One region of the Nocardia sp. CA-290969 genome, then DNA from elsewhere that is predicted to be linked to it. Evidence: predicted binding sites of a transcription regulator. Region 1 holds the regulator's gene; the other holds the start of a gene.

What was found. The regulator LexA, encoded in region 1, represses DNA repair genes until DNA is damaged. The targets are predictions, from matches to a motif close to CGAACANNTGTTCG.
Region 2: cofD (2-phospho-L-lactate transferase) is a predicted target of LexA. The motif match lies at 1,438-1,451, and genes of this name have one in related genera.

Annotation. Positions count from the first base shown of each region.
Region 1 is NZ_JBNJNJ010000001.1:1,221,991-1,225,403, reverse strand. Features, by position in the region: gene nrdR (transcriptional regulator NrdR) at 1-128, opposite strand, end outside; gene lexA (transcriptional repressor LexA) at 1,138-1,854, shown strand; gene ACQEVO_RS05805 (histone deacetylase) at 1,930-2,676, shown strand; gene ACQEVO_RS05800 (helix-turn-helix domain-containing protein) at 2,852-3,413, opposite strand, start outside.
Region 2 is NZ_JBNJNJ010000001.1:324,507-327,919, forward strand. Features, by position in the region: gene ACQEVO_RS01585 (metallopeptidase family protein) at 351-830, opposite strand; gene ACQEVO_RS01590 (WhiB family transcriptional regulator) at 915-1,148, opposite strand; gene cofD (2-phospho-L-lactate transferase) at 1,682-2,659, shown strand; gene ACQEVO_RS01600 (coenzyme F420-0:L-glutamate ligase) at 2,656-3,413, shown strand, end outside.

The DNA.
Region 1 (3,413 bases):
GTTTCCACGGTGGTGAAGCGACGGCCGCATTCGGGGCATGAGCGTCTGCGGCGAATGGCGGCGCCCTCGTCGGCCAGTCGCGAGTCGACGACCCGGGAGTCGGGGTGTCGGCAGTACGGGCAATGCATCCGGGGTCCTTCGTCGCTGCGAACGCTCGCGGCCGAACCGGCGGCGGTCGCGGGTCCGGCGAGCGCTGGCACCGGGTGGCTGCCCGGTGCCGGGTGGGCCGGTGGCAGGCACCGGCTCATCTGCATAACACATCGAGGATACCGGCACGGGGTGTGCCGTGGTTTCGCTCACCCCGGGACCGCGCCTGGACCCGGCCACGAGCTACCGGATCCCGGATCCCGCGCCGGCGGCCGGCGGCACCGCCACGGCCGGTATTCCGGCCGGAACGGGGGCAGGTTGGGGTTCGGGTGCCCGCAGATGCGCGAGGGCGAGGAAACCGGTCACGACGGCGGCCGTGATCACTGCCGTAAGGGCCGTCGCCGCGAAACCGGCGCGGGCGCGCTGGACGAGCTCGTCCGGAACAGGCGCGACCGCAGGGCCCCGGCGAGCCGGGGACCGCACGGGTTCCACGCGGGCAGCGGCGCGACGACGGCCTGGTGCGCCCGCCTGCGTGCCGGAACGCGATCCCACTACCGCACGACCGCCGGACCCCGCCGCCGGCCGTGCCATCCCGGTACAGGGCCGGGCGGCACGGCCGGCGACCGGCATCGGTGACCCGCCACCATCCGGATGCCCCGTTCCGGTCTCCCCCGGCGGGATCGGAACGAGTGCCGGACGTGCGGTGGCGTCTTCCCACGCACCGGTGCCGGTCACGCTGATCGCAGTGTTCATCGGATGGACCTCCGTGCTGGTCGCTTCGCGGAACCTCGGCTGGATTCGATCAAATGTTCGACGAACTGATGTTCGAATTTCTACCATGCGAAGGAGCCGTTGTCAGTAGCAACGCCGGACATACCTCGAACAGATGTTTGATAGATCGCAACGCTCGGACTAGATTCACTGCCACGGTATGAACTTCGGGCACCTCCGGCGCGGAGCCACCACCAGGAGTGGTCCGCCGGACGCGAAGACCGACGAGAAAGGGCGGTTGTGGTGAGCCAATCAGACGACACGGGTGACGGAGCCGATATCGGTGCCGGCCCCGAACCGGTGGCGACCGGGGCGGATCTCACCGTGCGTCAGCGCAAGGTGCTCGACGTGATCCGATCCTCGGTGAGCATGCGCGGCTATCCGCCCAGCATCCGCGAGATCGGCGACGCCGTGGGGCTGAACTCGACCTCGTCGGTCGCCCACCAGCTGCGCACACTGGAGCGCAAAGGCTATCTGCGCCGCGACCCCAACCGCCCCCGCGCCGTGGACGTCCGCGGAATGGACGAGGCCGTGCGTTCGGTGACGACCCTGGCTCCTGCCGACGGCGCGGTCGCCGCCGACACCGTCGCACGCGCCGAGGACGGCGGCACAGACCAGCCCGTCCCCACCTACGTCCCGGTGCTGGGTCGCATCGCCGCCGGTGGCCCGATCCTGGCCGAACAGGCCGTGGAGGATGTGTTCCCGCTCCCGCGTGAACTGGTCGGCGACGGATCGCTGTTCCTGCTGAAGGTCGTCGGTGAATCCATGGTCGACGCCGCCATCTGCGACGGTGACTGGGTGGTGGTCCGGCAGCAGAACGTGGCCGACAACGGCGATATCGTCGCGGCCATGCTCGACGGCGAGGCCACCGTCAAAACTTTCAAGCGCAGCGGTAAGGATGTCTGGCTGATGCCGCACAACCCGCTGTTCGAGCCGATCCCGGGTAACGACGCCCGGATCCTGGGCAAGGTCGTGACGGTGATCCGCAAGATCTGAGCGGACCGGCGTGGCACGGTGCGCGGGTGTACACGGCGCTCACCGCGGGATACCGGAGCGAGGTGGTGAGAACCGTTGAGCAGGCAGACCGTTGTCGTCGCGAGGCCACGCACCGATGCCGATCTCGCGGCCACACCCGGCCTGGTGTGGTACGCGGCCTACGGGTCGAATGCGAATCCGGACCGGCTGGGCTGCTATCTGTCCGGTGATGTTCCCGATGGCGCCGTCGGCGCACCGGTCACCACGCCTGCGAGCGAGTCCGTCTCCGGCCGGTCGCCGCTGCGCGGCTGCCGGGACCGGACTCCGCCCGCGCGGTCGATCGGCATGGTCCTGCCCGGGTTGCTCTATTTCGCGACCCGCTCGGCGATCTGGTCCGGCGGGCGCGCCTTCTACGATCCGGCGACGCCCGCCGAAACTCCGGCGCACGCATATCTGCTCACCCGGGGCCAGTTCAGTGATATCGCCGCGCAGGAGATGTACCGCCCCGCGGGTACCGACCTCGATCTGACCGAGGTCCTGCGGACCGGCCGCGCCCACCTCGGCCCCGGTCGTTACGAAACCCTGGTGTGTCCCGGCTCTTTTCAGGGCGTACCCATCGTTACCTGCACAGCCGGCCGCAGGTGGCGCGACCTGCCCGGTAACCCGCCCGCACCGGCGTATCTCCGCCGGATCGGCATCGGACTGCGCGCGGCGCATCGCTGGTCGGTCACCGAGACCGCCGGCTACCTGGCCAGCCGCCCGGGCGCGGCGGGACAGTGGACCCCGGAAGCTGTTGCCGGGCTCCTTTCGGACGCAGATCCACCGACGCCGCCGGCGCGCTGAGCGGTGATACCGGCGAAGCCTCCTGACACAGCCCCGCCGACGGGTCGGCCTACCGCGACCCGCGCCTGACCGGACACCTCGGCGCGGGCCGCGCCGGAGCGGCCGGTCCCCGTGGGCAACAGTCCGGACAGCAGCGCATCCCGGTGGCGCCGAACGCGCGCAGATTCAATGATCCTCAGCGATGCGCTCGGCGACCCGCTGTCCGGGTGGTTTCGGTATCCCGCGGGCCGCCCCATTCGAACGCCGCCGAAACCGCACGGGCTCCCGCCCGGATGAGCCGGGCATAACGTGCCCGGTCGGCCGGTCCCACCTCCGCGCGCAGCGGACCCAACTGCACTTCGTAGGGCGTTTCCGCGCCCCGGTACACCGGTGCGGAGATGTAGCTCACCGGAAGCGCGTGCGGCGCTTCGAGATCCGCCGCGGTGTAGGCGCGTGCGGTCAGCCGGGCGAGCTGACGCAAGAGTTTCGCGCGCAGCGCCGGCTGCAGGAGTTCGGCACCGAGCGCGCCGAGGAGTTCGGTGAGCACGTCGACCAGTCCGGCGTCGTCGTCCTCGGGCCGGAACATGGCGAATCCGTACGCGGTAACGAAATCCAGCAGCTCGCGGGCTCCGGCCTGGTTCCTCGCCGAGCCGAGCCAGCGGTCACGTTCGGCGGCCGGCCGCCACGGCATCACCGCGGCACCGGCCGGATACGCCAGCGGGATCGACTGTCCCACCGACAATCCGGGCACGACCGGC
Region 2 (3,413 bases), 900 kb from region 1:
CGGAAATGGGGCTGGCTGTGTTTTGGAGGCGCTCCGCTCGTCGACGGGCCGGGCCCTATCAACCCCCGGTCCTCACTCCGCTGCTCCTCCGCTTCGCTTTCCCGCTTCAGACCAAGGGCGGGCCCCGACTTCGAAGGAGGACCGGAGAATCGGGCCGGCTCCGACAGCGGGGCTCGGCGGTTCGGGGGAGGGGGTTGCGGAGGTTCGGCGGGGGAACGGCGAGGGGTCGGGCTGCACAGTCGTGAGCGGCTGGGGATCGGATGGATTCGAGCGTGCGGGATCGGCCGGAGAATGTATGGCTGTCCGCAGCGGTCGACGGAGGCCAGAGGCGGGCGGTGGGTGGAACCCGGCTATTCCGGTTCGGGGTCTATTACGTCCGGGTCGACGCCGAGGTAGGTCGCGATCTGCTGGACGAGGACTTCGCGCAACAGGTCCACGAGGTCTTCGGGGTCGCCGGCACGCAGTTCCAGGGGTTTGCGGAACAGGACGACCCGCGCGCGGATGGGGGTGCCGTGCCGGTCGACCCCGGCCGGTATCAGCCGGGACAGCGGGACCGGGCCGTCGGCCACCACCTCGTCCGGCCAGGTGACCGAATCCGGGTGCAGCGGACGGATTTTCGGGACATCGTCGACGGCGATATCCAGTTTGGTGAGGCGGTCGTGCCAGCGGGTGTCCAGCGGGGCGAACGCCTCCAGGACGAGGCGGTCGAATTTCTGGCCGCGGGTGCGCCACGCGGGGACGGTGGGGGGCAGCATGGGTCCGCGCACGCCGCGCCCTCGGCGGCTGACCGACCTTGCGGTCGGGGGTCTGCGGTTGCGGGATCGGGCCATGACTCGAACGTTAGTCACCGAGCGCCGATCGCGACGGCCCGCCCCGGCTACCTGCTCCGGGGCGCACCGACGCGAGCGGTCTCGTCAGCCGATACCGCGCTTGAGGCGCCGGCGCTCCCGCTCCGACAGGCCGCCCCAGATTCCGAACCGCTCATCGTGTGCGAGCGCGTATTCCAGGCATTCGTCGCGGACCTCACATCCCATGCAGATGCGTTTGGCCTCGCGGGTGGAGCCGCCCTTCTCCGGGAAGAAGGCCTCTGGATCGGTTTCCGCGCAGAGTGCGCGTTCCTGCCACTGTTCTTCGATGGAGTCGAACATCTCGTCGAAACCGGTCACGATCAGGCTGAGCCGGGGTGTCGATTCTCGCTCACTCCGATCGCGATCGGTCCAGCCGTTGTCAGCAGCGACGCCTCGTGCTGCGCCTGCTGTGGAATCGGTTCGCGATACACCCACCGGAATGCCGGCCGGGGCCAGTTCTTCGGCCATCGCTCCGCCTCCTCACTGTGTGTTAGCGCAGAATGAATTCGTTCCGTCGATCCACACGCATATCGACGGCCTAACTCCGCGATGTTGTCTCGCGGACTTCCCCGAGCCCGTCATTCGAATTCGAACACCTGTTCGAATTTCCGTTCGCGCCTTGCACTTCCCGCGCGGTCCGGAATGACATGTCTGTGATTAGACACGCCGCCGGGTGTGATGGTCAAGCCACCGTCACTATTCCGTTACTATCCCGCGCGGCATTCCGAGTCGATCTTGTGACCCGAATAGCAAATGAGCGGCAAATATAGCGGAAGACGCACTATTTATCGCGCGGCATAGGGTGTACAGATGTGACTTCAGAACAAGCGGACATCGGGCCCGCCAATGGCCCCCGTATCGTCGTCCTGGTCGGCGGAGTCGGTGGCGCGCGGTTCCTGCTGGGTGTGCGGGAGCTGCTGCCCGAAGCGAAGGTTTCGGCCATCGTCAATGTGGGCGATGACGTGTGGATGCACGGCCTGAGAATCTGCCCCGACCTCGATACCTGCATGTATACGCTGGGTGGTGGAATAGATCCGGAGCGCGGCTGGGGCCGGCCGGCAGAAACCTGGCACGCCAAGGAGGAGTTGGCGAAATATCACGCCCAGCCGGACTGGTTCGGGCTGGGGGATCGGGATATCGCCACACATCTCGTTCGTACCGAAATGTTGCGCGCCGGCTATCCACTCTCGGCGGTCACCGAGGCGCTGTGCAAACGGTGGCAACCGGGCGTCGAACTCATCCCGGCAACCGACGATCGCTGCGAAACGCATGTTGTTATCAGCGATCCGGAGAGCCCCAGCGAACGCCGCGCGATCCATTTTCAGGAGTGGTGGGTTCGGTACCGGGCCGACGTTCGAACTCATGGATTCGCCACAATCGGGGCGGATGAGGCCAAACCTGCACCGAATGTGATCGAACTCATAGGCGATGCAGATGTCGTATTACTGGCCCCCTCGAATCCGGTGGTGAGTGTGGGAGCGATCTTGGCGGTGCCTGGAATTCGCGGGGCGTTGCGTACCACCGCGGCGCCGGTGATCGGGGTCTCGCCGGTGATCGACGGCAAGCCGCTGCGCGGGATGGCCGACGAATGCCTGTCGGTGATCGGTGTGGAGACCACCGCGGAAGCGGTCGGCCGCCACTACGGATCCCGTTCCGCCACCGGCATTCTCGACGGCTGGCTGATCCATACGACCGATACCGCCGAGGTGTCCGGCGTCGAGGTGCGCAGTGTTCCCCTGTTGATGACGGACCCGCCGACCACCGCCGAAATGGTGCGGGCCGCCCTGGAACTGGCGGGAGTGAAACCGTGACCGAGTCGTTTGCCGAGGTAATTGCCGATCACGCCGCCGCGGAATTACGTATTCTGCCGATCACCGGATTACCGGAATTCCGGCCCGGCGACGACCTCGCCGAACATATCGCCGACTGCGCCCCGTGGCTGGCCGACGGCGACATCCTGGTGGTCACCAGCAAGATCGTCGCGAAGGCCGAGGGCCGGATCGTGGCCGCGCCCACCGATCCGGAGCAGCGCGACGCGGCACGGCGGCACCTGGTGGAACAGGAATCGGTGCGCATCGTGGCCCGCCGCGGCCGCACGCTGATCACCGAGAACCGGCTCGGCATCGTGCAGGCGGCATCCGGCGTGGACGGCTCCAATGTCGAACGCGACGAACTCGTCCTGCTGCCCGCCGATCCCGACGGCAGCGCCAAAGCCCTGCGCTCGGCGCTGGCGACGCGGCTGGGGGTGAATGTGGGCGTAGTGGTGACCGACACGATGGGCCGTGCCTGGCGTAACGGCCAGACCGATGTCGCGATCGGGTCCGCGGGATTGCGGGTGCTGCACGACTATTCGGGCGCGGTGGACGGGCAGGGCAACGAACTGCAGGTCACCCAGGTCGCGATCGCCGACGAACTGGCCGCCGCCGCCGACCTGGTGAAGGGCAAACTGGGCGGGGTGCCGGTGGCGGTGGTGCGCGGTCTGTCGCTCACCGACAACGGTTCCACCGCAACCGATCTGGTGCGCGCGGGGACCGACGATCTGTTCTGGCTCGGTACCGCCGAGGC